Regions from separate parts of the Cobetia sp. LC6 genome, predicted to be linked through region 1. Evidence: predicted binding sites of a transcription regulator. Region 1 holds the regulator's gene; each other region holds the start of a gene.
The links. Region 1 encodes sigma-54, which starts transcription at its own class of promoters, with help from an activator protein. Its sites were predicted from a motif close to TGGCACNNNNNTTGCTNT; they were not measured.

Region 1 (7,319 bases):
GGTCTCGTCCGCTTCCTCAGGCACCAGCAGCACGAACAGCAGATCGATGGGTTCTCCGTCGATGGCATCGAAGTCGATGGGTTCACCGAGCTTCAGAAACGCAGCGATTGGTGTCTTGCAATGCGGGCTGCGTGCATGGGGCACGGCCACACCGTGGCCGATGCCGGTCGACCCCAGTCTCTCGCGCCCGATCAGGCGCGAGAAGACTTCCTGGCTATCCAGGCTGGGAATGTTCTGTGCGATGAAGGTGCTGAAGAATTCAAGCACCCGCTTCTTGCTCCCCCCGGGGACACCGTAAAGGGTGCGCTCGGGGGGAAGGATCTGATCAAGTGTCATGGCTGAAGGTCAACGGGTCCCGGTGCCCTGAGCACGAGCCTGGGACTTTTCCTTGTGTTTGACCAGCTGGCGATCCAGCTTGTCGGCGAGCGCGTCGATGGCAGCGTACATGTTGGGGTCTTCTGCCAGGGCGTGGAGGTCAGCGCCTGCTGCGTGCAAGGTGCAGGCAGCCTGCTGGCGCTCCTTCTCGATCGACAGTGTCACCTGAACATTGGTGATGTTGTCGTAATGCCGTTCGAGGCGAGCGAGCTTCTCGTTGACGTAATCGCGGAGAGGATCGGTAAGTTCCACATGATGCCCGGTGATATTCACTTGCATGGACACGCTCCTTTATCCAGCGGGTTGCCATTCAATTGTAACCCTTTTTGACTACGAGCAAACCCTGATCGGACGCTCTGCAACAGGCTTGACGACCACCGTCTGGCGATGTTTTCGCGCCCTTGCCAGCGGCATCAGATGTCGTGAGCGTCTGTACCGACAATGCCCAAGCTTTGCGCAAAGATCAACGCTGCGCTGCATCGTGGCTCAGTGCTTGTCTTCAACTCAGTGAGGGGTAACGGAATGGACTTCAAGGTCACGCTTGAAGGGTGGTGCATGAAAGGCGCGCAAGAAGGCGGGTTTTCGTCGCCAATCCCTGCATGTACGCCGCCTTTCAGGCGCTTGGGTTGCGTGGAGCAAGCGGCGTGCCGGAAGGATCACCGAGTGACATCCCGGTGCAATACGGCTAAAAGTGACTTTAAAAACATGCGATTGACGGTAAATGATGCAGCCGGAATGATGGATTTTTGCCATCATCCTGCGCGCCATGATGGGCCATTGACGAGCGGTTGACGGAATGACAGGGCGCGCGCCAGGCGCGCCGGTGTCAGTAATGTCAGAGGCTGGTGAGAGAGAAAACCAGTGTTTGAGGTTGGCGGCAACGGCCATGATAGGAGGGAGACCAGGCGCATGGCAGCCGCAGGTGACGCATCAGGCCAGACGCTTGCGCTCGCTGGAGGATGGGATGCCCATCGCTTCGCGATACTTGGCCACGGTACGGCGTGCGACCTCGATGCCATCGCTGGCGAGCAGATCGACCAGGCGTGAGTCGGAGAGAGGCTTGCGAGCCGGTTCTTCCGCAATCAGCTTGCGGATGCGGGCACGAATGGCGGTGCTTGAGTGGGCGTCGCCACTGCCGCTGCCACCGACCTGGCTCGAGAAGAAGAACTTGAGCTCGAAGACGCCGCGCGGGGTGTGGATGTATTTCTGGGTCGTGACCCGCGAGATGGTCGATTCGTGCATCTCGACCACTTCGGCGATGTTGGCCAGAATCAGTGGCTTCATGCCTTCCTCGCCTTGCTCGAGGAAGTCGATCTGGCGCGCCATGATCTCGCGGCCGACCTTGAGCAGGGTGTCATTGCGTGATGACAGGCTCTTCATCAGCCAGCGCGCTTCCTGCAGGTTGTCCTTGAGGAAGGTGTTGTCGGCGGACTTGTCGGCACGCTTGATCAGTGCGGCGTATTCCGGCTGGATGCGCAGCTTGGGCAGCGCTTCCGGGTTGAGCTCGACCTGCCAGCCGTGGCGGGTATGACGCACCAGTAGATCAGGGATCACGTAATCGCTGGCGGGCTCGCCCCAGGCGGATGCCGGACGCGGATCGAGCGCGCGCACCAGGCGGATGACGTGATCCAGCTCGTCATCGTCAAGGCTCAGTCGGCGCTTGAGCAGCTTGCGATCATCGTTGCCCAGTGCCTCGAGGAATTGACGTACCAGGCGACGCGCCTGCGCCAGCAGCGGCAGATCATCCGGCAGCAGCGCCAGTTGCAGCAGCAGGCACTCGCGCAGGTCGCGGGCGAAGACGCCGGTCGGGTCGAACTGCTGCAGACGCAGCAGTACCTGCTCGAGCTCGGAGGCCTTGAGGCCGGGCAGGCCCTGGCCGCGCAGACCATCGACCAGCTCATCGAGTGACAGGCTCAGGTAACCGGCACCGTCGACGGCATCGATCAGGCTCTCCGCCATCTGGCGTTCACGGCCATCGAGGTCGGTCATCGCCAGCTGCCAGCGCAGGTGGTCCTGCAGGCTCTCGACGCTGGTATTGCGATCGAAGTCCGGCCCTTCTTCGCTCCCGCTGCCACTGCCGGAGCTGGTCAGGCTACCGGCGTGGTCCTGGTAGAGGTCCGACCAGTCACTGTCGAGAGGGTATGCCTCGGGAATCTCGCTCGAGGAGTCGGCAGTGGAGATCTCGCTCGTATCCTGTGTCTCGATGACATCCAGCGACTCGTAGTCCTCGTCGAGCTCCAACATGGGGTTGGACTCGAGGGCTTGCTGAATCTCCTGACGCAGGTCGAGCGTCGACAGCTGCAGCAGCTGGATCGCTTGCTGAAGCTGCGGCGTCATGGTCAGCGAGGTGCCGAGGCGGAGTTGCAGGGTGGGTTTCATGGAGTCAGTCAATTCACGGCAAAGGAACGTGCTTACTACGCTATACCGTGACTCGGGCCACTGACAAGTGGTTGCAGTGAATATTCAAGCAACTTGCATGCCATGTTTACACCAAGGTGGTATGGACGTCATGCATGCGCCTGATGTCAGACATGAAAAAGCCGCTACGCGATAAAATCACGCAGCGGCTTATGAAGCTTTCGCCGTGGGAGGGCTCAGCGCATCCGCTGGCCCTAGAGCGTGAACTCGTGGCCCAGGTAGACGTCGCGTACCTGCTGGTTGGCCAGGATGGAGTCCGCGTCACCGTGAGCGATGATCTGACCATCGCCGACGATATAGGCGGTGTCACAGATATCGAGTGTCTCGCGCACGTTGTGGTCGGTGATCAGCACGCCGATGCCACGGTCACGCAGTTGACGCACGATGCTCTTGATCTCGCCCACCGAGATGGGGTCGACGCCGGCGAAGGGCTCATCGAGCAGTACGAAGTCCGGCTCGGTGGCCAGTGCGCGGGCAATCTCGACCCGACGACGCTCCCCGCCGGACAGGCTCATGCCGGCACTGGCACGAATATGCGTGATGCTGAATTCCTCGAGCAACTCTTCAAGACGTGCCTTGCGGCCATTGCGATCCAGATCCTTGCGGGTTTCCAGAATCGCCATGATGTTGTCGGCCACCGACAGCTTGCGGAAGATCGACGCCTCCTGCGGCAGATAACCGATGCCGGCGCGTGCGCGTTGATGCATGGCGGCAGCGGAAAGGTCCTTGTCGTCGATGGAGACGTTGCCGGCATCGGCGCGCACCAGCCCGACGATCATGTAGAACGAGGTCGTCTTGCCGGCGCCGTTGGGGCCCAGCAGGCCGACGATGTCACCCTGACGGATCTCAAGCGAGATGTCCTTGACCACCTTGCGGCCCTTGTAGGCCTTGGCCAGATGGCGAGCGCTCAGCGTACGCGGGGTAGCAGCAGTCATGACTCAGTTTTCCTTGCTGGCATTGGCGCCGCGCGGCGTCAAAGTCATGTGTACGCGACCGCCTTCGGTCTGCTGTGCCGTCTTGCTGTTGTTGGCGTTCACCTGGCGCTTGTCGAGGAAATACTCCACGTAGCCGCCTTCGAAGGTGTCATCGCCTTTCTCGAGACGCGCATTGCCGACCAGCTCCACGCGGCGCTCCAGCGCATGATAGCGGATGGTGTCGGCCCAGCCCTTGACCAGCTTCTCGTCGGGTGCGGGTTGCTGTTCCAGGTAGGCACGCTTGCCGGTGGCCTTGACCAGCGAGATCTCGCCGCTGCCGGCGCGGCTGATATCGACGCGGCTGGCATCGAGCTTCATGCTGCCCTGGCGCATCTCCACCTGGCCGGTGTAGGTGGCTGTGCCGGCCTTGTCATCGAGAGACAGGGCGTCCGCGGCGATGTTGATCGGCTGGCTGGCATCACTGTCCAGCGCCATGGCGGCCGGGGCGAAGGTGGACATGCCCAGTGCCAGGCAGAGCGCCATGACACCGCTGTTGAGGGTCTGGCGACAGGCCGTCAAGGGCTTGCGAGTCGTGGAAGTCATGGTGGCTCCTTGGCATGACGGGGTCGCCGCCCGAGCAATGATGCCATCGAGCGGCAGGGAAGAAGGTGTTGCGGCGCGGGTCATGGCGCGACGGCCAGCCCGGCAGGTTCATTCACCGCTGGCAGGCGCTGCCTCGAAGGTGCTGTTGATGCGCCCGTCATCGGTAGTGGTGCTGTCGGTGCCCGAGTCGATGCGCTCGGCTTCCTTGCTGGCCTCGCTCTGGCCCGTGCCGGGTTGCAGGACGCTGCGCACGCGGCCCTGCAGCACGGCGGAATCCCGGGAGAGGTCGGCGCTGAAGCTGTCGCTTTCGACATGCTGGCCATTCTGGGTGATCACGACCGGCACGTCACTCCAGGCGCGATTCTGATCACGGCTGTAGTGCAGAACATCGGTATCGAGGGTCCAGCGGTCATCGGGCTGGCGCAGTCTGGCATTGCCCTCGAGAGTGAAGGTGTCGCCGCCGGCGCTCAACACGCCACTGTCCCCCGTGGCATACCAGCGGCGGTCTTCACTGTCGTTGGTGCGAATCTTCGGGGTCTGCGCCCGGGTCACGTCATCGCCTGGCGTATGCTCGATATGCGGCGAGCTCATGGACTGGATCGCCACGCCGCGCGCATCGAAGCGTGTCATGTCTGCCCCGTCGAGATAGTAATCCGGCTCACTGCTGTCGACCTCGACATTGACGGTCGATTCCAGGCTGTTGCGCTGCTCGATCAGCGCCAGCACGCCACCGACGAGCAGCAACAGCAGCATCAGCCAGAGACGCGGAGAAGGGCGGGGCAGGCGTAACATCAGGGGCGCGACTCCTGCAGGTAGGTATCCAGCACCGAGGCCCAGTGGCCCTGTGCCTTGAGCAGCAGATCACAGAGCTCGCGTACGGCGCCATCGCCGCCCTGGCGTGAGGTGACCCAGTTGGCCTCGCTCATCACGTAGGCCATGGCGTTGGGCACGCTGACGCCGAGACCGACACGACGAATGGCCTCGCGGTCCGGCAGGTCATCGCCACAATAGGCGACCTCTTCCAGCTCGATCCCGTGCTCGCGGCACAGGTCGGTCAGCGCGACCAGCTTGTCTTCACGGCCCTGGATGACATCCTGAATGCCCAATTCCTTGGCGCGACGCTCGACCATCGGTGAGCTGCGGCCGGTGATCAGCGCGACGCGAACGCCACTGCGCAGCACCAGCTTGAGGCCATGGCCATCCTGGACGTGGAAGGACTTGGTCTCGACACCGTTGGCATCGTAGTGCAGGCGGTTGTCGGTGAGCACGCCATCGACATCCAGCGCCAGCAGGCGCACGCGGCGTGCGCGGTCGATGATGTCCTGCGGATATTCTTCGCTCAGGGAATTCGTGTCGCTCATGGTCTTTCTCCTCGCACTCCGTGCATGCTTGACGCTGTCCTGTGAACGGCGCTGATGGGCGTTGAGCGGTAGCGTCTACTGTCGGGACGATCTGCCGTCGAACAGAGACAGCGAACGCCCGCGGGAGTTCAGATCACGCCGCTGGCCAGCAGGCCGTGCATATGGATGGCTCCGATGGGGTGCTCATCCTCGTCACAGACTACCAGAACGCTGATGCGGTTTTCTTCCATGATGCGCACCGCTTCGGCGGCCAGCATGCTGGCACGCACGGTCTTGCCGCCGCGGGTCATGACATCATCGACCTTCAGCGCGCGCAGATCGCCGTGCTGGTCGAGTGTGCGGCGCAGGTCACCATCGGTATAGACGCCGACCAGGTGGTCGTCATCATCGATCACGCAGGTGAAGCCCATGCCTTGACGTGTGATCTCGAGCAGCGCATCGCGCAGCGGGCTGCCGAGTGCCACGCGCGGCAGGGCGTCGCCATGATGCATCACGTCCTGGACTCGCAGCAGCAGGCGGCGACCCAGGCTGCCGCCCGGGTGGGAAAGGGCGAATTCCTCGGCAGTGAATCCGCGGGCCTCCAGCAGTGCCACTGCCAGGGCGTCGCCCATCACCAGCGCAGCGGTGGTCGAGGCGGTGGGTGCCAGGTTCAGCGGACAGGCTTCCTGGGCAACGCTGGTGTCCAGATGCGCCTCGGCATCACGCGCCAGGGTCGAGCCGGGTTTGCCGGTCATCGAGACCAGCGGGGTGCCCATGCGCTTCAAGAGCGGCAGCAGCGCAGTGACTTCGGCGGTCTCTCCGGAGTTGGACAGCGCCAGTACCACATCGGCCGGCGTGATCATGCCCAGGTCGCCATGGCTGGCTTCACCGGGGTGGACGAAGAAGGCCGGGGTGCCGGTGCTGGCCAGGGTGGCGGCGATCTTGCTGGCGACATGGCCGGATTTGCCCATGCCGGTCACGATGACGCGGCCCTTGGTGGCGAGCATCAGCTGACAGGCGCGGTCGAAGTCGTCATCGAGATGGCTTTCGAGCGCGGCGATGGCCGCCTCTTCGATGGCGAAGGTGCGACGGGCGCTGGCGCGAAAATCCGCCTGGCTGGCCGGAGTCTCATCAGCGGCGGCGGACTGGCTGGATGCTGAGGCGCCAGGTGCGGTGGCGTGTGGAGTGCTGGAAGGCTCTGTCATGATCGAATTGTTGCCTGTGGTTGGCCAGGGCTCAGGCCGCGCGGAAAGGGCGTGTATCCCGCGCGGCGGCGTGGCAAACGATGATGAAGACGCTGCCGTCAGCGAGTCAGGCTGATGGCAAGCCAGGCCGTGTAGGCCAGATAGCCGGCGAGCAGGATAACACCCGGGCCACGGCCGATGCGCCCACGGCGCTGCCAGATAAGCAACGCGGCCAGCAGCAGCGTCAGCCCCAGCATCACCGGATAGTCACGGCTGATGGCGCTGCCATCCACCGGACCCGGCGCCAGCAGGCCCGGCACGGGCAGCACGGCAAGGATGTTGAACAGGTTGGAACCGATGACATTGCCGATGGCGATGTCGTGATGGCGCTTGAGGGCGCTGGCCACGCTGGTGGCCAGTTCCGGCAGGCTGGTGCCGATGGCGATCACGGTCAGGCCGATGATCAATTCCGGCACGCCGAGTGC
Region 2 (7,319 bases), on a different contig from region 1:
CGAAGTGGCGAACGCCGGCCAGAACGAGATCGGCGTCAAGTTCAATACCCTGGTCAAGAAGGCCGATGAGGTTCAGGAACTCAAGTACGTGATCCACAACGTGGCTCACGCCTACGGCAAGTCCGCGACCTTCATGCCCAAGCCGCTGGTCGGTGACAACGGTTCCGGCATGCACGTTCACCAGTCCTTCTGGAAGGATGGCGACAACCAGTTCGCCGGTGACGAGTACGCGGGTCTGTCCGAAATGGCCCTCTACTACATTGGCGGCATCATCAAGCACGCTCGTGCCCTGAACGCCTTCACCAATGCGTCCACCAACTCCTACAAGCGTCTGGTGCCGGGCTTCGAAGCGCCGGTCATGCTGGCCTACTCTGCCCGCAACCGTTCCGCTTCCATCCGCATTCCGTACACTGCCAGCCCGAAAGGCAAGCGTGTCGAGGCGCGTTTCCCGGATCCGACGGCCAACCCGTACCTGGCGTTCTCCGCGATGCTGATGGCCGGTATCGACGGTATCAAGAACAAGATCCACCCGGGCGACGCGATGGACAAGAATCTCTACGACCTGCCGGCCGAAGAAGCCAAGTCCATCCCGACCGTGGCCGAGAGCCTCGAACAGGCCCTGACCGCGCTGGACGGCGATCGTGAGTTCCTGACCCAGGGCGGCGTCTTCACCGACGACATGATCGATGCCTACCTCGAGCTGAAGGGCGAAGATGTCCAGCGCCTGCGCATGGCGACTCACCCGCTCGAATTCGACATGTACTACAGCGTCTAAGCACTGCAACGCCTAAGTACAGCAGCGTCCAGGCGCTGCAGAGGTTGAGGCAGCCATTCGCTAGCCACGCCATCTGACGGGGTACCTTCCAGGTGGAGGCAAGCCCCGGACGATGACGACAGCAGGGCCATACCGACAGGTGTGGCCCTGTTTTTCGTTCTGACTCTTTGCTCTGATCCTTTTCCCTGATATCGGCCATGCTGATGACAGACCTGCAGGGCGCGGTGGTAGCCTTGCGTGACAGTCAATGCCCACAGGCGTCTTGTCGAGGGCCCCAAATGCTGGCATCAACGCGGTAAGCTTTGTAACTTGTTAGCCTTGTCATCAGGCAGCAGGATCGCCTGCCGATAGACCCAATCCCGCTGGAGCTGCCTGCGGCTTCTGGCCTCCCATGACTCTCTTCAGGAATCTTCGGATGTGGCCCTTCGTATCCTCCCTGCGCGTCGCGAACCCCGCGACTGACTCGCGTGCACTGCCAGCAGCGCGCCCCGAGCCACTGCAGTGCCTGCTGCTGGCAGCGACGCTGATGCTGACGAGCCTGTCGTTCGATCTTCAGGCGGCTCAGGTCTATCGCCACGTCGATGCCAATGGCAACGTGGTCTTCAGTGATCAGCCTGCGGGCGGCAGCAAGGTGCAGCTGACGCCGCTCAGCGTGGTGCCGTCGACGGAATCCCTGCCGCCGCGGCGCAGCACGCCGTCGCGCGTGAGCTCTTCCTCATCCAGCGAGAGCACCCGCACCCGGGCGCCTGCGGTGGATGTGGCTTTCCGTGGCTATACCACCTTCACCATCCAGAGCCCGTCCAACGAGGAAACGCTGCAGACCGGGCAGGCGGGCAATCTGGCGGTACGCCTGGGGATCGAGCCCAAGCTGCGTCCGGAAGACAAGGTGCGCGTGACCGTGGATGGCGCGCCGTCTCAATCCGCCATGCACAGTACCGTCTTCATGGTGCCGGCGCTGGAGCGTGGCAAGCATGTCATCCAGGCGGAGTTGCTGGATTCCACCGGCCGCGTACGCCAGACCAGCGAGCCGAAGGTGGTCTATGTGCAACGCGCCAGCGTCAATCTGCCTCGCAATCCCAACAATCCTGCCAATGCTGGCGGAGGCTAGCAGCGTCTGGGCGGCCTTCTTTCATCTCGCGTTTCTCCTTCGCTGACAGGCCGCCTTCGGGCGGCTTTTTCGTGTCTGGGCCAGTCGATATCGGTTTGCCTGATGGCGGAGTGAAGCAACACGAGCTCGAGCGCGATTTCTCGCCTGCACCATTTTGGTGCCAATATGAGGGACCAGAAATGGTTGCACAGCATCGGACGCCGTGTTCTCGGTGCCTGCACCAGACTGGCGCGGTTATTGCAGAACAGGGAGACGTACTGCAGATGGCGAACAAACCCATGCATCAACGACTGCTCGAACACCTCAACACTGCCGTGATGGTGCTGGACTCACAACTGCAGATGGTCTGGATGAATCCCGCCGCGGAGACGTTGCTGGCGGTGAGTCTGGTGCGCGTGAAGGGCAGTACGCCCGACAACATGTCCGGATTGGATGACACCCTGGTCAATGTGCTGCGCAAGGCGCTGGAGGAACAGCATCCCTACACCCAGCGTGAGGCCGAGATCATCAACGCGGCCAATGAAGCGCTGACGGTGGATTTCACCGCGACGCCCATCAGCGCCAATGAATTGCTGGTCGAGATAGAACCGCGTGACCGCCTGATGCAGATCTCGCGCGAAGAAGCGCTGATCGCCCGCCAGGAGGCGGTCAAGGTGCTGACACGCGGGCTGGCGCATGAGGTCAAGAATCCTCTCGGCGGCATTCGTGGCGCTGCCCAGCTCCTCGAGCGTGACCTGCCCGAACCGCAGATGGTGGAATTCACGCGCATCATCATCGAGGAGGTGGACCGCCTGCGTGATCTGGTCGACCGCATGCTGGGGCCGAACCGGCCACCGCTGCAGTCACCGGTCAACATCCACTCGGTGACCGAGCGGGTGCGCTCCCTGCTGGCGGCGGAAGGGCATCACATCAAGCTGACGGCCGACTATGACCCGAGCCTCCCGGAGGTCATCGGCGATGAAGGACAGCTGATCCAGGCGGTACTCAACATCGCACGCAACGCGACCCAGGCGCTCAACGAGCAGCCCCGTCCGGATACGCACGAGGGCGAAGAGGCGCCCTGGGAGATCACGCTGCGGACCCGCGCTCGTCGTCAGTTCACGCTGGGCCATGAGCGCCACCGACTGGTGTGCGAGCTGGCGATCATCGACAACGGCCCCGGCATCCCGGAGAGCCTGCGCGAGACGCTGTTCTACCCGATGGTCTCGGGGCGCGCCGAAGGCTCAGGGCTCGGGCTGTCGATCGCCCAGGGCATCCTGCACCAGCATCAGGGGCTGATCGAGTGTGACTCGCGCCCCGGCCATACCGAATTCCGTTTACTCATTCCGCTAGCCGGCACTTCTGGAGATCACACATGAGCGAGACTGCCCGCGTCTGTATCGTCGATGACGACCGCGCCATTCGCTGGGTGCTGGAGCGCGCTCTGGCACAACCCGACCTCGAGGTGGAAACCTTCGAGCGTGCCGACCAGGCCGAAGCCAGCATCATGCGTCAGTGTCCGGATGTCCTGATCACCGATATCCGCATGCCCGGAACCGATGGCCTCGACCTGATGGCGCGCGTGCGCGAGAAATACCCGGACCTGCCCGTCATCGTGATGACGGCGCATTCCGACCTCGACAGCGCCGTGGCTTCCTATCAGGGCGGCGCCTTCGAATACCTGCCCAAGCCGTTTGATGTCGATGAAGCGCTGGCGCTGGTACGGCGCGCCGTGGCACATGCCCGTGAATCCAAGGCACCCGCCGCCGTGCCGGAAGGACTGACCAAGGAAATCATCGGCGAAGCGCCGGCGATGCAGGAAGTCTTTCGCGCCATCGGCCGCCTGTCACAGTCGCATATCACCGTCCTGATCAACGGCGAGTCCGGTACCGGCAAGGAGCGCGTGGCCCAGGCGCTGCATCAGCACTCGCCGCGCGCCGCCAAGCCGTTCATCGCACTCAACATGGCCGCGATTCCCAAGGACTTGATGGAGTCGGAGCTGTTCGGCCACGAGAAGGGCGCCTTCACCGGCGCCACGGCGCTGCGCCGCGGGCGCTTCGAGCAGGCCGATGGTGGCACGCTGTTCCTCGATGAGATCGGTGACATGCCCGCCGAGACCCAGACTCGCCTGCTGCGTGTGCTGGCCGATGGCGAGTTCTATCGTGTCGGTGGCATCACGCCGGTCAAGGTCGACGTGCGCATCATCGCCGCGACGCACCAGCACCTGGAAAAGCTGGTCGAGGATGGGCGTTTCCGTGAGGATCTCTTCCACCGCCTCAACGTGATTCGCGTGCATCTGCCGCGCCTGTCGGAGCGCCGCGAAGACATCCCGCGTCTGATGAGTCACTTCCTGGGCGAGGCCGCGCGTGAGCTGTCGACCGAGCCCAAGGTGCTGACGGAGGCCGCGGAGAAACACCTGACGCGCTTCGACTGGCCGGGCAACGTGCGCCAGCTCGAGAACACCTGTCGCTGGCTGACGGTGATGGCCTCGGGGCGTGAAGTGATGATCGAGGACCTGCCGCCGGAGCTGCGAGATGCCAGCGGCACCGAGGCGGCCTCCGGCGATTGGCGTGGTGCCTTCCGCGAGTGGGCAGACCGCGCGCTTGCCGCCGGTCATACCCATCTGCTGGAAGAAGCGGTGCCCGACTTCGAGCGTATTCTGATCGAGACGGCCCTCAAGCATACCGGTGGTCGCAAGGGCGAAGCCGCCGAGCTGCTGGGCTGGGGGCGCAACACCCTGACCCGCAAGCTCAAGGTGCTGTTGCCGGCGCTGGCCGAGGACTGAGGACAGCCTGAGCGGGTTCGAGGGCAATCTTGGCGAGCTGAGGATGACTTGAGCGGGCTGGAGACAAGGAGAACAGGGTGCCACAATCCCTGTTCTCTTTTTTCATGCGCGTCATTCACCTGTTATCTGCTCGCCGGCGCCAGCACTCGGCGCCTGCCAAGGAGTTGCCTGATGTCATCGATGAGCTGGGAGCGACTGCTGGAACCGAGTCGCCTGCATGACGCACCGGGCACCGTATCGCGTGAGATGGGGCGGACTCCCTTCCACAAGGACCACGACCGTATCGTGTTCGCGGGTTCCTTCCGTCGCCTGGGGCGCAAGACCCAGGTTCATCCGCTGACCGACAACGACCACATCCACACGCGCCTGACCCACTCGCTGGAGGTCGGCTGCGTCGGCCGCTCGCTGGGCATGATGGTCGGCGAGAAGCTCAAGGAGCAGTTGCCCGACTGGATCACGCCGTCGGATCTCGGTGTCATCGTCCAGACCGGCTGCCTGGGGCATGACATCGGCAACCCGCCCTTCGGGCATGCCGGGGAGTACGCCATCCGTGACTGGTTCGCCGCCGAGGCCGCCAGTGATCACGGTCGGCTGGCCGGGCTGAGCGATGCCGAGCGCGAGGACCTGCTCACCTACGAAGGCAATGCCCAGGGCTTTCGCATCGTCACCCAGATCGAATACAACCAGTTCCATGGCGGCATGCGCCTGACGGCAGCGACGCTGGGCACGCTGCTCAAGTACCCGTGGACGGTGGAGCACGCCACGGCGGGCGGCAAGTTCGGCTGCTATCAGAGCGAGCGCGTGCTGCTGGATCAGGTCGCCGAGCGTTGCGGTCTGCTGGCACGGGCCGGTGGACGCTGGTGCCGTCACCCGCTGGCGTGGCTGGTCGAGGCCGCCGATGACATCTGCTATGCGCTGCTGGACCTGGAAGATGGCCTCGAGATGGGCATTTTGCAGTTCGAGGAAGTGTTCGAGATTCTCACCGGCATCAGCGGTGGCGAGCCGCGCGAATATCAGGAGATGGTCGCCCGCGGCACTTCCCAGCGGCGCAAGGTGGCGGCGCTGAGAGGCGCGGCGATGGAGCGTGCCGTCAATGATGTCGCCGAGGCTTTCGTCCAGCGCGAGACGGAACTGCTGGCCGGTACGCTCAGCGAAGACCTGCTCGACCTGTGCCACCCCGACCTCGGCTGGGGCGTGCGGGAAGCCAAGAATCTGGCGCGCCAGAAGATCTTCCGTAACGAGCGCAAGGCCAAGCTGGAGATCGGCGCCTACACCACGCTGGGCATCCTGCTCGAGGCCTTCATCGGCGCTGCGCATGAGCTGCATACCACGGGACGTTCCAGCTTCAAGCATCAACGTGTGCTGGCATTGATCGGCGAGAACACGCCGACCAAGGATTGGGATCTCTACCGCAGCTATCGGCGCATGCTCGACTTCATCGGCGGCATGACGGACCACTTCGCGGTGGACCTCGCCCAGGAGATGGGCGGGCGCCTGCGCGGTGACTGAGAGCGAGGCGCCATCAGCCCGATCATCTCAAGCCTGATCTCTTCATGCCTATTCCCCCAAGCTTGACCACTGCAGGCTTCATCACTTCTAGCCTCATCATTTCCCGCCAGGGAGCGGTAGCGGCGACGTGCCGTTCCCTGGTGGATGCCTGCGGTCCGGCCTGACATCTGCTGCCTGTTCTGACTGTGTCTTCCCTGCTGATTTGCCTGTCGCTGCCAGCCCTGTCGTCGTGCTTCCTGCTCTTCTCTTGGCCTGAACGCCACGGCCTGCCAGGCGCTAATAAATGACTTGCTTGCGTTAAATTATCTTTACGTAGGCGCTTGGATCGTTGTACTAGGATTGTACGCAGTGGGGATGCGTGTATCGCAATCACTCATGATAAGCTGTTATCATGCATGGCAACAACGATAAATGAGGCTTATATATGAGCAAGGAAACCCGAAAGGTATCCGCCAAGGCGGCGGGGGATCGGCCCGAAAAGCCCTTCGACATGATCGACAAGCCGACCTTCTTCGGTTCGATCTTCCTGCTGTTGGCAGTGACGCTGCCCCTGGTCATCTTCCCCGAGCAGGGCGCGATGTGGGTATCGGCGGCCAAGAACTTCGTCACCAGCAAGCTCGGTGTGCTCTATCTGCTGCTCGGCGTGGGGGCCGGCGGCTTCATGATCTACATCATCTTCAGCGACATCGGTCAGATAAAGCTCGGTGATGCCGAGGAGAAGCCTGAATTCTCCATCGTGTCGTGGGCGGCGATGCTGTTCTGCGCCGGCATCGGGGCCTCCATCCTGTACTGGTCGATGATCGAGTGGGTCTACTACTACCAGTCGCCCCCATTCCATGTGGAAGGCCAGACACCGGAGGCAGCGGAATGGGCCGCGGCCTACGGCATCTTCCACTGGGGCCCGCTGGCATGGGCGATCTACCTGATCCCCGCCGTGCCGATCGCCTACTTCTACTACGTGCGTCACCACAGCGTGTTGAAGATTTCCGAGGCGCTGATGCCGGTGCTGGGCGAAAAGCTGGCACATGGCTGGCTGGGCAAGCTGATCGATATCAGCTTCGTCTTCGGCATGCTGGGCGGCGGCGCGACCACCCTGGGGCTGGCGGCACCGATGATCAACGAGGGGGTGCACGAGCTGTTCGGGGTGCCCAAGTCGCTGACCA
Region 3 (7,319 bases), on a different contig from region 1:
TTGTAACCGTTAAGGCCCCGCCACGGGAGCCTATGTCAGCCCCGACCTATCTGAACTGGCCTTGGGGAGCGGCCAAAGGGTGACAGGAGTTTCCTGCATTGTCGCCCCGGGTGACGGGCCCCGCGGCGAAAGCATCCATCATCCTGCTCGGCAGGCTTGAAATCCCCGCGCGATAACCGAAAGATGACGTCAGGGTAAGCGCCTCACAAGGACGCTTGCCCGAGCCGTGGAATCCTTTCACGACTGGCGGCGGATGATCTCTGCCGCGAGACTGATCACGATGACGCAAGGAGCTGCGACATGGGAATCATTGCATGGATCATATTCGGTCTTGTTGCCGGCATCATCGCCAAGGTGATCGTGCCCGGCAAGGACCCGGGTGGCATCATCGTCACCAGCATCATCGGCATCCTGGGGGCCGTGGTCGGTGGCTGGGTCGGCACCCTGATGGGCTTCGGGGAAGTGACGGGATTCAATCTGGCCAGCTTTGTCATCGCCGTGCTCGGCGCCGTCATCCTGCTGATTCTGTATCGCGTGCTGCGCAAGTAAAGCGTGTCATGAAGCGCAGTGGCGTCAGCCGGCCTCAGGCCACATGACGCCAGACAGGACGGCCAGCCGGCACATGCAGGCTGGCCGTCCTCCCTTGCAGGCTTGACGAATCTGGCCCGAGGCGTGCATGACTCAGGGGTAAAGGCGCCAGGCCGCCACCCACGGGCGCCGCTGAGCGATGCGCCATTCAATGATTTCACCAGGCGACGACCAGTCGACTTCATCTGATGCGCGCCCGCCTGTCTCGCCATCGGCCCCGCAGGATGGCGCTGGCGCGCTTCACGAAGATCACCCGCGACACGCTCTGCCCATTGCGACTCACGCGGCAGAGCCAGACCGCTTTTGCTGCCACGAGGATTGCCCATGTCCGATACGTCATCTTCCGATCACTCGACTTCCACTGCAGCCGATCCCGCGCCGAGCGAGGGCAACGCCAGGCCACACGCCAGAGTCTCTCTCGCCAAACGTCTCTCGCAAGCTGATTTCCAGGCGCACGCCACACGTCTGCTCGCAGAGATCTATCCACAGCGTCATGAAGAAGTCCTCAGACGCCTGGAGACGGTACTGGACTTCCATCGCACGCGCCTCACCCCCCGCGTGCCGGAAGGCGAGCCGCTCTGGAGCGAGCGCGATCAGTGGCTGATCACCTACGGCGACAGCCTGCAGCAGGAAGGCGAGGCGCCACTGGCGACCCTGCACGACTTCCTCGCCAGCCGACTGGACGACAGCCTGTCCGGTGTCCACGTGCTGCCTTTCTTTCCGTGGAGCAGCGATGACGGCTTCAGCGTCATCCACTATCGCGAGGTCAATCCGGCCCTCGGCGATTGGCAGGACATCCGGCGCCTGAGCAAGCACCGCGACCTGATGGCAGACCTGGTCATCAATCACTGCTCGCGCGAGTCACTGTGGTTCGCCGACTATCTGGCCGGCGTGCAGCCCGGTCGCGACTACTTCATCGAGATGGACCCCGACACCGATGTCTCCGAGGTGGTGCGCCCGCGCCCGTCTGCCCTGCTCACGCCGGTGCATACCCGTCGTGGCCTGCGCCATCTTTGGGCAACCTTCTCGGATGACCAGATCGACCTGAACTTCGCCAATCCCGATGTGCTGCTCGAATTCATCGGCATCCTGCTTTATTACCTCGAGCAGGGCGCGGGCATCATCCGCCTCGATGCGGTGGCCTTCCTGTGGAAGCGCCAGGGTACCCCCTGCATCCACCTGCCGGAGACACACGCCGTGGTACGCCTGCTGCGCGCCATCGTCGACCATCTGGCGCCGGGGAGCCTGTTGATCACCGAGACCAACGTGCCCCATGCCGAGAACATGTCCTACTTCGGGCTCGATCGCCTGTCACAGCACGACCTCACCGCCATCGAGGACAGCGCCCAGGCCGATGAAGCGCACCTGATCTATCAGTTCACGTTGCCGCCACTGACGCTGCACACTCTGACCTCCGGCGATGCCAGCGCCCTGACCCAGTGGGCCGCCAGCCTGCCGTCGTTGCCCTCCGGCTGCAGCTACTTCAACTTCACCGCCAGTCACGACGGCATCGGCGTTCGCGCCCTTGAGGGCCTGCTGCCCGACCACGAGCGCGACACCCTGGTGCGACTGGTGCATGACTTCGGTGGCTACGTCAGCATGCGCGCCAACCCGGGCCGCGCCGACACCCCCTATGAGCTCAATATCAGCTACTTCGATGCGCTCAAGGGCACGCGGCGCGGCCAGGACCCATGGCAGATAGAGCGTTTCATCGCCAGTCAGACCCTGATGCTGAGCCTGCAGGGCATCCCGGGGCTGTATATCCACTCGCTGACCGCGACCCCCAATCACCAGGAAGGCGTCGAACGCGATGGCCATCTGCGCGCCATCAACCGCCGCAAGTGGCAGCGTGATGAACTGGAAGCGCTGTTGGCCAGCCCCAACACCGCAACCCATGAGGTCTTCCACGCCCTCAAGCGCCGGATGGCACTGCGCCGCAACGAACCCTGCTTCCACCCGGATGCCGACCAGAATGTCTTCGATGTCGGCCCGGACTTCTTCGTCTTCGAGCGTGTCACCCATGAAGGGCGTCGCTTGCTGTTCGCTCTCAATGTCACCGATCAGCCGCGCGTGCTGCCGCTGCCGGAAAGCTGGCAAGGCGTCGCGCTGACCGACCATCTGTGCCACGACAAGGCCTACGATCCCACCATGGCCCGCCGCCCCTATCAGGCGGCCTGGCTGATGGAGCAAACCGTGCGCCCGCCGGCCATCGAGGTCGTCTGACGCCCGCGCTTCTTCCCTCTGCCCACGACAACGGGGCTGCCACTGGCAGCCCCGTTGTCGTGGGTCTCGCTGTTTCCCGCCGCGAGCGTTACTGGTTGTCCAGCTCCACCGCTTCGTGCATGCGCTCGAGCAGGTCCGGTACGGCTGACTGCACCCGGTTCCAGCTGGGGATGAAGGGCTTGTCGCGCGGATTGTCGAGGAAGGCGCTGCCGGCATCCATGATGTTGGAGGCGAACAGCTCCACCGCCGCTTCCTCGCTGTGGCGGTCCACCGTCAGACCATTCATGACGGCATCGTTGTAGTAGGTCTCGATCAGGTCCAGCGCGATACGGTAGTAGGTCGCCTTGATGGTGCGGAAGGTCTCGCCGTGCATCTCGACGCCCAGCGTGGCCAGCTTGCGATACATCGCCTTGGCGATATCCAGACTCATGCGATTCAAGCCGCCCAACGCATCTTCCGCGGACAGCGGCTGGTGCTTGTGATCATAGGCATCGGCGATGTCCACCTGACACAGGCGCTTGGTGGAATAGTTGCGGTGGACCTCGGACAGCACGCCGATCTCCAGCCCCCAGTCACTGGGAATGCGGATGTCCGCCAGCACATCGGTGCGCATCGAGAACTCGCCGGACAGCGGATAACGATAGCTGTCGAGATAATCCAGGTACGGCAGCGGGCCATAGACCTTCTTGAGCGCCCGGATCAACGGCGTGACCATCAGGCGTGCCACGCGGCCATTGAGCTTGCCCTGGGCGATGCGCGAGTAGTAGCCCTTGCAGAACTCGTAGTTGAACTGCGGATGGGCCACCGGGTAGATCAGCCGTGCCAGCAGGCCGCGGTCATAGGTGACGATATCGCAGTCATGCAGTGCCACTGCCTCGGCTATGCCCGAGGCCTGCACGTAGCCTGAGCAGTACCAGACATTGCGCCCCTTGCCGGCCTCCATCGGCGCCAGGCCATGCTCGGTCAGCTCCTCATCCAGTGCCCGCAGGCGCGGCCCGTCGTTCCAGAGGATGCGGTGATGCTGCGGCAGGTGTGAGAAGAACTCCTTGGCATGCTCGAACTGGTCACGGTCGGCGCGGTCCAGCCCGATCACGATCTCGCTGAGGTAGGGCACCTGGGCCAGCTCCTCGACGATATGCTTGAGGGCGGGACCTTCCAGCTCGGAATACAGCGACGGCAGAATCAGGCTCATCGGTCGCTTGCGGGAGAAGCGCATCAGGTCCGCTTCGAGATCTTCCACCGGACGATCGGTCAGGTTATGGAAGTTGGTGATGATGCCATTCTGGTAAAAATCGCTCATGTCAGCTCCTTGTCATGCCGAAGACACGCATCAGGCAGGCGTCAGGCGCCCAGACCTCTGGATGTCCATTCTTCCGGCTGGCCATTGGCCAGCCAGTGACGCAATCCCTCGACCCATCCCTGCGGTCCGGGGAGATTGGCGCGAAAACAGCGGCGTTCATCCGCCAGTTGCGGATGATCGGCAAGCTCCAGATCACGCTGTGAGGTATCACCGACGCCGGGAATCAGCACAGCGTTGTCGACGGCGGCCAGCAGCGGCAGGTCATTGGCGCCATCACCGAAGCCCAGCGTCCAGGGGCGCACCCGCTCGCAGAGCCGGTAGCGGGCAATCAGATAGCGCGCTGCCACGCCCTTGTCGCTGTCCCCGGTCACATGGTGGAAGCGCCCTCCACGTGTCAGCTTGAGGCCATGGCTGGCCAGACGCGCACGAAAGTCCTCGAGACGCTCCGGCGCGTCACGCCACACCAGCGGCTCACTGGCATCACGCTGTCCCGCCAGGGCCGCATCCTCCTCCCCCAGCCCCGTCAGCTCGCTGACTCTCGCCACCGACATCGAGGCGAAGCCCTCGAAGGCGAATTCCCCGCTCAGCTGATCCAGTACCGCGAGAATCCTGTCGCGGGACATCGCCACCGCGATACGACACAGGCCGTGTGCATCCGGAGCGCCGGCCGCTTCCAGCGGGTAGGCGCTCAGCCAATCGGCAGGCAGCGCCACCACGCCGCCGTTCTCGGCGATCCATGGCTGGCCCGCCAGGCCCAGCGAGTCCATCAGCGGCGCCAGTTCCGCCGCCGTCTTGGAGGTATTGGGGACGACCCAGACACCGCGCGCGCGCAGGCGGGTCAGCCAGCTGCGCGCCGGGCCCGGCGAGTAATCGTGGTGATCCAGCAGCGAGCCATCCAGATCGGTCAGCAACAACAGCGGTGCTTGAGTCTCTGACATGTGAACTCTCCTCGTGAAGTGCTGCAGCGTGTCGGGGGTCACCTCGACAGGATCTCGTGGCACCGGACAGGCATTGCAAGAGCATTGCAGGGAATGTGCCAAGATGGTGCATCTGCCATGACAGCCTGCCCACTCTCATCGTGGCTGTGTTTGTGTGTCCGCTCATTTGCACCATAAAAGAGCACAAAGCCTGCCTTGCATGATGTCACGCCTCATGGCGGCGCAAATCCAACGTCACCAACGACGACGCCCTCGCATCTGCGAGGGCGTCGAGTCTACGGCTAAGTCTATTGAGCCTAGACCAGCCACAGCGACAGTTGCGGCCACAGCAGCAACATCGCCAGCACGCACAGCTGGATGGCGATGAATGGCAGCAGCGAGACGAAGATATCCTTGAGACTGATGCCTTCCGGTGCCACGCCTTTCAGATAGAAGGCGGCAGGCCCAAAGGGGGGCGACAGGAAGGACACCTGCATGTTGACCGCGAACAGCACGCCGAACCATACCGGGTCGTAGCCGAGCTGCACGATGATCGGCACGAAGATCGGCAGTGTCAGCATCGCGATGCCGATCCAGTCGAGGAACAGCCCCAACAGCAGCAGGATCGCCATCATCACCATGATGATTGCCAGCGGCGGGATATCCAGGCCGAGGATCATGCTCGACACGAAGCGGTTGCCGCCCATCAGGTTGTAGACCCCGACCAGCGCCGCCGCGCCGATACCGATCCAGATGATCATGCCGCAGGTGTTCATGGTCTGGGACAGCGCGCGCTGCATCAGGGTGATGGAGAACTCACCGCGCAGCATCACCGCCACCAGCACGCCGAAGCTGCCCATCGCCGCGGCTTCGGTCACCGAGGCCACGCCACCGTAGATGGAGCCCAGCACCAGCCCCGCGATGACCGCCGGCACACCGATGGCCTTGAGAAGCTCACGCTTGCTCTGGAAGCTGGCGCGGCGCTCTTCCTCCGGCATTACCGGCCCCAGTGAAGGGTTGCGCAGACAGCGGATCAGCACGTAGATGATGTAGCTTGCCATCAGCACGATGGCCGGGGTGATCGCCGCGGTGAACAGGTCCGCGATCGACTGGTTGGCGATCAGGCCATAGATGATCAGCACGATGGAGGGTGGCATCATGGTGCCCAGCGAGCCGCCGGCACACACCACGCCGATGGCGATGTGCTTGTCATAGCCGAGCCTGAGCATCTGCGGCAGCGCCAGAATCCCCAGCAGCACGATCTCTCCGCCGATGATGCCGGACATCGCGGCGAGGAAGAACGCCACCACGATGGTCTGGATCGCCACGCCACCGGGCAGGCGCCCTGCCATCACGCGCATGGCATTGAACAGGTCCCTGGCGATCCCCGAGCGGTCCAGCAGCGAGGCCATCAGCACGAACATCGGCACTGCCACCAGCGAATACTCGGTGACGAAGCCATAGACACGACTGGTGACCAGCGGCAGCGCCATCGGACCGAACCAGCCGAAGGTGTAGGCCAGCGCGACCAGGCCGGTGACGAAGGCCAGCGGCAGGCCGGTGACCAGCAGCGCGAAGATGCCGCCGACCAGCAGCATCGTAGCCGTTGCGATATCCATCAGCGCAGCTCCTTGTGGTCAGCTGCGGCGCCGGGAGTGGCGTCGGAGGCGTCATGAGACTCACTGCCACCCTCAGGCGGGCGGGACGAGAAGAAGGTCTGGTAGAGATGCCACAGCGCCTGCAGGGTCATCACCGCCAGCGCGAACAGGATCACGCCCTTGGTCAGCGCCGGAAACGGCGGATTCCATGAGGTGCCGGAGCGCTCCAGCTGCCACTCGCCCAGCGGACTGTGCGAGGCACGCCAGAACATCACCCAGCCTGCGTAACTCATCGCCAGACAGAAGACGAACGTCATCACGTCATTGAAGCAGTCCAGCACGTAGCGAAAGCGCGTGCCGACCAGGTCGTAGAGCACACGCACGCGAATGTGGCGATTATTGGCCAGTGCCGCCGGGCCACCCAGCGCGAAGCTGGTCGCGACCAGGAAGATCACCGTCTCATGCACCCAGGAGGTCGGCGAATCGAGGCCATAGCGCATCACTACCTCGAACACGCTGATCGCCATCGCCAACAATACCAACCACGCCGCGGCGCGCGTGCCCTTGCCGACCAGACGGTCCAGCGGCGTGCGCGTGCCCAGATTCGGGTCGTGGTCATCCGACGCCTCGGGTAGCCCCGGCGACGCCACATCATGTTCTGCCATATCGAATTCCTTGCTGACTCGCTGCCTC
Region 4 (7,319 bases), on a different contig from region 1:
GCGCCCGGTGGTGCAGCTCATGGGCGAGCGCGATATCGTCACCGGCGGCCAGCGTGATCTCGGGGCGCAGCACGATGGAGGTGAAACGTCCCGCCTCGCCCTCGTTCTCTGCCTGACTATTGCCAACAGCGGGCGTGCCTTCCTGCATCGTGCCCTCGGCGTGGTCGTGATAGCTCATGACACGAATGCCGGCCTCGGCACACAGGTGCAGATACCAGAGCTTGTGGCAGGCCGAGACGGAGGCCACCAGCATGTCTTCGGGGTTCCAGCGGGAAGCGTCGCCCCGAAAAGCGGGGTCGGCGGAGCCTTCCAGGCTCGGCTTGCCACTGACACGGGCCACGAAATCACGCTCATAGGCGGTGTAATGGCGGGTGCCATCACCGCGATTGCCGGTCCACTCAAGTTCAACCGAATACTGGTGTCGTCTGGACATCGTTGTCTGCTGCTCTCTGAAGGGAAACCGCGTGCGCGGCATGACGCGCAGTCTGATACTTCTGCCTGATTAGGCATCTGAACATCATCAGCACGCGAGAAGTCATCGTAGGCCGATGATAGGATTGAATCGATCGCACTCTGACAGGATGTCACGCATGGCGTTTGCCGTAACACGCTCCCTTGGGGCAATTCCCGGGCTGGCCGCCGCCGCCCTGACGCTCGGACTGGGCCTGAGCTTGTGCCTCATCACCCCCGGCGCCTCGGCACGCGCCGAAGCCGCACAGTTTCGCCCCACGCCCAAGGTCATCAATACGCTGAGCAGTACCTACGGCTTCGTCATCGCCCAGGACATCACCCTGTCACGCATCGCCGAGGAGTATCCCGGCCTCGCGCCGGATGCAGAGCTTGCCTCCGCCTATTTCGACAATGCCTTCCCGAACATCACCCATCGCCTGGCGGACAACCTCGCCACTTTGATGGGGCGGGAGCACGCACGCGAAGTGCTGGATGGCATCCGCCGTCAGATAAAGACGCAACTGGATTCGCAACTGACCACCGACAAGCTGACCAGCGACTTCGCGGCCCGCTTCATCGAGGCCATTCATCTGCGCGCCCAGGGGGAATACCTGCCCTCGCCGTTCAAGGAATTTCTGCTGGCGACCAAGTATCAGATCGAGCCGGTGTACGAGCTGTACGACGGCTATTTCCAGCAGTTCCACACCAAGGGCCATCCCAAGTCACTGGGCATCAGCCTTGCGCTGCACCTGCCCGCCTCGTGGTCTGCCGCCGAGGGACGCCTGCCGCATATCGTGCAGAAATGGCAGAGTCAGGCGGGTACCGGCACCGACATGATCATCCTCGAAATCTATGACCTGCATGGCGAGACTGTCAGCGACGCGCAGCTCAAGGTGATGGCCGCCACGGACCAACTGGCGCAATGGGCGCCCATCAACAGCCAGATGCTCGACTCCGGCCTGACCCGAGTGGATCACCGTCAGGTCTACTGGTTCGATATCGCCATGACACAGCGACACCAGGGCATGCCCATCACCTCGCAGACCCGCGAATACGGCCTCTTCCTCGACGACAAGCTGATCCGCCTGCACTGCACCAGCTACCACCCCACCGCCGACGGCACCACCTACGCCAAAGCCAAGACAGACCTCGCCGTCGACGAGGGCTTCAGCGAGATCAAGCCGTTATGTGAGGGAGTGATGGGGAGTCTGGTGGTGATGCAATGAATATAGTGTACCTTAGCTGTCGGGCCCGGATGATTGACTAATCGATTGGTCATCACATAGATCCGACACATGGTAATTATTTTAACAACATATGCTTCAACTTCCTCACCACCGTCGGCTGACTAATCCCTGCCCTCTTGGCTATCGCATAGGTGCTGGGCAGCTCGGCAGCCATCTCGCGTAGCCATTGTGCTTCGATGCGTGCCAGGCCTTCCTTGAGGGTTTCGTTGGGGCCGAGCTTGGGGGTTGGCATGGCTACTGCCCCCTCAGCGGCAGGCGCTGAGGGGGAATTGGGACTATGAGAGTTATCGGCAGTGGTAAAACTTTCAGTAACGCCTATTCCATTGGATTTTTCATTACTGAAGCCAAATGAACTGCCTAGTCCATTAGCGTTATTCGTGGAACAGGTGTTGAGCAGTGTTTTCACTGAATCGCTGTCAATGACATCACTGGGGGCGCTGAGCCAGGCGCGTTCCAGCCAGTTTTCCAGTTCGCGGATATTGCCGAGCCAGTCCTGGCGCATGAGGATGGGCCATAACGAGGCGTCGAGGAGTTTGCGGCGACCATGACGTTGATTGAGGCGAGAGAGGTGTTGCTCGATCAGGGCGGGAATGTCTTCGCGGCGTTCGCGTAGCGGTGGCAGGCTGACGGGGAGCACATTGATGCGGTAGTAGAGGTCGAGGCGGAACTGTCCCTGCTCGACGCGGGCGGCGAGGTCTTGATTGGTGGCGACGACCAGCCGAAAGTCGGCGCGGCGGGTGGTGGTGTCGCCCAGGCGGGTGATCATTCCGTCCTGAATCACCTTGAGCAGCTTGGTCTGGGTGGCCAGCGGCAGCTCACCGATTTCATCGAGGAACAGGGTGCCGCCTTCGGCCTGCTCCATCAGGCCCGCCTTGCCACGGTTACCCGCGCCGGTGAAGGCACCGGCCTGATAACCGAACATCTCGGACTCGAACAGGCTTTCGGGAATGGCGCCGCAGTTCACCTCGATGAAGGGGCCGTCGGCGCGTTGGCTCCAGCGATGCAGTTGATGGGCGAAGGCCGTCTTGCCGACCCCGGATTCGCCCAGCATCAATACCGTGGCGTTGGTGGGCGCGACCCGCTTGAGCAGCAGCGCTATCTCCCGCATCACGGGGCTTCTGACCTGCAGCTCGCCCAATTCCAGCGCGGCGTCTTCGCATTCCGCCTGCTCGCGCGCGGCCTGCTCGCACAGAGCACGCCCCTGCTGCGCGTCATGGGTGGTCTGCTCAGCAACTGAGCGCGCACTTCCCCCGCCCAGCTCACTGCCCCGCGAGTTGCGGCGCAGGTGATCCGTGAAACGCTGCTGGAGCACAGCATATTCCTGCTGCAACAGCTGGATATCGGTGAGGTCCATCGAGCGGCTGACCACGCACTCAAGCTTGCCCGCGACGAATACCGGATGCGCCTGCGCCACCACTCGCCGCCCGGTGGCGGTGAGCTGCATCATCTGCAGCGCGCGCCCCGTACGCAGCACCTCCAGACTGATCGATGGCTTGAGCACGCCACTGGCTTCCAGGTCATGCACGTTGGCGGCACACAGCTCCTCGCGGGTCATGCCATAGACCGCCGCGGCGCCGGGGCTGACATCCAGCACCTGGCCATCGGCATTGACCACGAAGTAGTGATCGTGAGCGGTGTCGATGATGGTCTTGAGAATCTGACGGTCGAGCTCTGACATGGCGGGTACCTCATGGTCGAGCCTGTGAATCGGGCGGGGCTTTCTGTGCTTCTTTTCGCAGGTCTTTCTCGCAGCTCTTTCTAACAGCTCTTTCCAGCAGGTCTTTCTCGCACTGCGCTGAAGACAGTCTCGATGATGCCTGAATGTGATCCACAAATGAATCAGTGATCCATTTTTGAATCATCAATGCCGCACTGGTGATCCACAAATGAATCACCCAGCAACCTCCGCCAAATAAAACTCAATAAAATCAATTGACTAAAAATTGGCATGGTTACTGCAATGCTGGAGTATGCGCCAAGGAGGATCGCCGGCTTTCATCACACCGTCCGGTCGGGCGATCAGGCGATCGAACACAATACCCCGCTCGCCGTCAGCGTATCGCGAGCAACTCAAGACCTGGAGAGACAGATGAGCGAGTTCAATCAGCCGCTGGGCGGCAACGACATGCCACGTTTCGGCGGCCCGGCCACCATGATGCGCCTGCCGGCTCAGGAAACCGCGGAAGGCCTAGATGCCGCCTTCATCGGCATTCCGCTGGACATCGGTACCTCCAACCGTCCGGGCGCGCGTCTCGGCCCGCGTCAGATCCGTGATGAATCGCGCATGCTGCGCCCCTACAACATGGCCACCCGCGCCGCGCCCTTCGACAGCCTGCAGGTGGCGGACATCGGCGATGTGCCGATCAACACCTTCCACCTGCCCAAGAGCATGGACATCATCGAGCAGTTCTACGATGAAGTGCTCAGTCACGACTGCGTGCCGCTGACACTGGGCGGCGATCACACCGTCACCCTGCCGGTGCTGCGCGCCATCGCCAAGAAGCATGGCCCGGTCGGCCTGATCCACATCGATGCCCACGCCGACGTCAACGACCACATGTTCGGCGAGCCCATCGCCCACGGCACGCCGATTCGTCGCGCCCAGGAAGAAGGCCTGCTCGACAGCCAGCGCGTGGTGCAGATCGGCCTGCGTGGCACCGGCTACTCCGCCGATGACTTCGACTGGTGCCGTCAGCAGGGCTTCCGTGTCGAGACCGCCGAGATGTGCTGGTTCAAGTCACTCGCGCCGTTGATGGCCGAAGTGCGCGACATGATGGGCGATCGCCCGGTGTACATCACCTTCGACATCGACGGACTGGACCCCTCCGTCGCCCCCGGTACCGGCACCGTGGAAGCCGGCGGCCTGACCATGCCCCAGGGCATGGAAATCGTACGCGGCGCGCGTGGCCTCAACATCGTCGGCGGTGACCTGATGGAAGTCTCCCCGCCCTACGACACCAGCGGCAACACCGCGCTGATGGGCGCGACCCTGCTCTACGAAATGCTCTGTGTACTGCCGGGCGTGCAACAGCGCGACTGATCCACGAACGACCCACGAATGACCTGCTGTCCTGCTGCACCCGCGCCGGGGGCTTGTCCCGCCCTCGGCGCACACAGAATCACCCGACACGATACGGCATGATGCATCACACGATGCACGGCTAGAGCCTGACCATTACAACAAGATCTAGGTGACCCGAATGACAACCAGCATCGACCCGACGGCGGATCACACGCCGTCCCGCTCCAGCCCAAGCGCCGATTCACCTTCAGACAAGGTGCACAAGGGTGAGAAGGCTCAGAAAGAGCTCATCGCCACCCGTCCCGTTCCGCTCACGACTCACGGAGTCATGAAATTTCTGCTGCCGTCATTGCTCGGCGTCAGCTTCTTCCTGGTGCCCTTCAGCACGGGTGATACCATCAACATCGGCATGGGCCTGATGGCCGATTGGCTCAAGGCGACGCTGGGCGGCGCACTACCCGCCATCGCCGTCGCGGTGCTGTGCCTTTCCGTACTGCTGACCGGCTTCGTCAAGCTCGCCAAACCGGTCTGGGCACGTCAGGGCGCGGCACACGAGCTGTTCGATGTCTCGCCGGTATGGTTTGGCATGCGTGCCCTCGGCGCCATCTTCGCGCTGATGACCTACTTCCAGTGGGGCCCCACTCAAGTGACGGCGACCTTCACCGGCGGCGTGATGCTCAATGATCTCGCGCCGGTACTGCTGACCTTCTTCTTCTTCGCGGCCATTCTGCTGCCGCTGCTGGTCGACTTCGGCTTCATGGAATTCATCGGCAGCCTGGTACGCCGTCCGTTCCGTGCCATCTTCAATCTGCCCGGGCGCAGCGCCATCGATGCCACCGCCTCATGGATGGGCTCCGGCACCGTCGGTGTGCTGATCACCACCCAGCAGTACGAGCAGGGCTTCTACAGCAAGCGTGAAGCGGCGGTGATCGCCACCAACTTCTCGGTGGTCTCGATCGCCTTCGCATTGCTGGTCACCAGCTTCATGAACATCAACCACCTGTTCGTGCCCTTCTACCTGACCGTGGTCATCGCGGGCCTGATCGCCGCCGTCATCGTGCCGCGTCTGCCGCCGCTGTCACGCAAGCGCGATGACTACCACGAGCCGGTCGGCTGCCAGATCAGTGAAGAGAACCAGAGCGGCTGTGGCGTGCTGCGCTACTCACTCGGTATGGCCGTCGCGCGCGCCGAGCATGCGCCGGGCCCGCTCAAGCTGGTGAAATCGGCCTGCTTCAACGTGGCGGACATCTTCCTCGGTCTGCTGCCGGTGGTGATCGCCATCGGTACCGTGGCACTGATGCTGGCCGAGTTCACGCCCGTGTTCACCTGGCTGTCCTACCCGATGATTCCGCTGCTGGAGCTGCTGCAGATTCCCCACGCGGCAGAGGCAGCCCCCGCCACGCTGGTCGGATTTGCCGACATGTTCCTGCCGGCGGTACTGGCCAAGGACATCGACAGCGAACTGACCCGCTTCGTGATCGCCTGCCTGTCACTGACCCAGTTGATCTACATGTCCGAGATCGGTGCCCTGCTGCTCAAGTCGAAGATTCCGCTCAAGCTGTGGGAGCTGGTGGCCATCTTCGTGCTGCGCACACTGATCACCCTGCCGATCATCGCTGGTATCGCCCATCTGTTCGTGTTCTGAGCCATCGATTGAACTGCTAGTTGAGCGACGACTCGCACTCGACTGACACCGCTTCGCGACCGACTCCTTTTCCTCATGACTTCAGGGGGCGCCACGGCGCTCCCGTCTGCCGGATAGACTGCCATGACCTGTGCTGAACTCCTGATCCGATTGCTGCGTGACACCTACGGCGTCGACACCGTCTTCGGTATTCCCGGCGTACATACCGTCGAGCTCTACCGTGGCCTGGAATCGGATGCCGATCCCGCCGCGAGCAGCATTCGCCACGTCACCCCGCGCCATGAACAAGGCGCTGGCTTCATGGCCGATGGCTATGCCCGCAGTACCGGCAAGCCCGGGGTGTGCTTCATCATCACCGGCCCGGGAATGACCAACATCACCACCGCGATGGGGCAGGCGCTGGCCGACTCCATTCCGATGCTGGTGATCTCCAGCGTCAATCGCACCGACACCCTCGGCCGTGGCCAGGGGCGTCTGCATGAGCTGCCCAGCCAGCAGCAGCTGGTGTCGGGCGTGGCGCGCTTCAGCCACACGCTGCTCGACACGTCCGCACTGCCGGAAGTGCTGGCCCGCGCCTTCGCGCTGTTCGAGGGCGCCCGCCCGGGACCGGTGCATATCGAGATTCCCATCGATCTGTTCAATGCCGAGGTGGCACTGCCTGCCGGTCGCACCACCCATGACGTCACGCGCCCGCGCATCGGCCGTCTGGCGCCGGACCCGGCCCTGCTCGAGGAAGCCGTGAGCCTGCTGCAGGGCGCCGAGCGCCCGCTGGTGCTGCTGGGCGGTGGCTGTGTCGCCGCACCCGCAGCGGCCCGCCAGTTGGTGGAGGCACTCGATGCCCCCACCGTCACCACCATCAATGCCAAGGGCCTGCTGGGCAGCGCTCACCCACTGGATCTCGGCGCCAATGCCGCGCTGCCTGCGGTACGCGAACTGGCGTGCGACGCCGATGTGG

Region 2: glnL (nitrogen regulation protein NR(II)) is a predicted target of sigma-54. The motif match lies at 2,110-2,127, and genes of this name have one in related genera.
Region 3: QQF40_RS10325 (HAD-IIB family hydrolase) is a predicted target of sigma-54. The motif match lies at 5,133-5,150, and genes of this name have one in related genera.
Region 4: speB (agmatinase) is a predicted target of sigma-54. The motif match lies at 3,642-3,659, and genes of this name have one in related genera.

The regions. Positions count from the first base shown of each region.
Region 1 is NZ_JASSPL010000001.1:40,403-47,721, forward strand. It holds gene QQF40_RS00185 (PTS sugar transporter subunit IIA) at 1-336, opposite strand, end outside; gene hpf (ribosome hibernation-promoting factor, HPF/YfiA family) at 346-654, opposite strand; gene QQF40_RS00195 (RNA polymerase factor sigma-54) at 1,306-2,754, opposite strand; gene lptB (LPS export ABC transporter ATP-binding protein) at 2,988-3,728, opposite strand; gene lptA (lipopolysaccharide transport periplasmic protein LptA) at 3,732-4,310, opposite strand; gene lptC (LPS export ABC transporter periplasmic protein LptC) at 4,419-5,102, opposite strand; gene QQF40_RS00215 (KdsC family phosphatase) at 5,102-5,671, opposite strand; gene QQF40_RS00220 (KpsF/GutQ family sugar-phosphate isomerase) at 5,800-6,855, opposite strand; gene QQF40_RS00225 (calcium/sodium antiporter) at 6,954-7,319, opposite strand, start outside.
Region 2 is NZ_JASSPL010000003.1:309,913-317,231, forward strand. It holds gene glnA (glutamate--ammonia ligase) at 1-775, shown strand, start outside; gene QQF40_RS06315 (DUF4124 domain-containing protein) at 1,191-1,883, shown strand; gene glnL (nitrogen regulation protein NR(II)) at 2,147-3,241, shown strand; gene ntrC (nitrogen regulation protein NR(I)) at 3,238-4,647, shown strand; gene QQF40_RS06330 (deoxyguanosinetriphosphate triphosphohydrolase) at 4,819-6,156, shown strand; gene QQF40_RS06335 (BCCT family transporter) at 6,581-7,319, shown strand, end outside.
Region 3 is NZ_JASSPL010000007.1:133,907-141,225, reverse strand. It holds gene QQF40_RS10340 (GlsB/YeaQ/YmgE family stress response membrane protein) at 301-549, shown strand; gene QQF40_RS10335 (sugar phosphorylase) at 913-2,811, shown strand; gene QQF40_RS10330 (glycosyltransferase family protein) at 2,900-4,111, opposite strand; gene QQF40_RS10325 (HAD-IIB family hydrolase) at 4,153-5,049, opposite strand; gene QQF40_RS10320 (TRAP transporter large permease) at 5,346-6,647, opposite strand; gene QQF40_RS10315 (TRAP transporter small permease subunit) at 6,647-7,291, opposite strand.
Region 4 is NZ_JASSPL010000005.1:240,161-247,479, reverse strand. It holds gene QQF40_RS08675 (OsmC family protein) at 1-433, opposite strand, end outside; gene QQF40_RS08670 (hypothetical protein) at 591-1,676, shown strand; gene QQF40_RS08665 (sigma-54 interaction domain-containing protein) at 1,753-3,375, opposite strand; gene speB (agmatinase) at 3,787-4,737, shown strand; gene QQF40_RS08655 (YjiH family protein) at 5,048-6,364, shown strand; gene QQF40_RS08650 (5-guanidino-2-oxopentanoate decarboxylase) at 6,488-7,319, shown strand, end outside.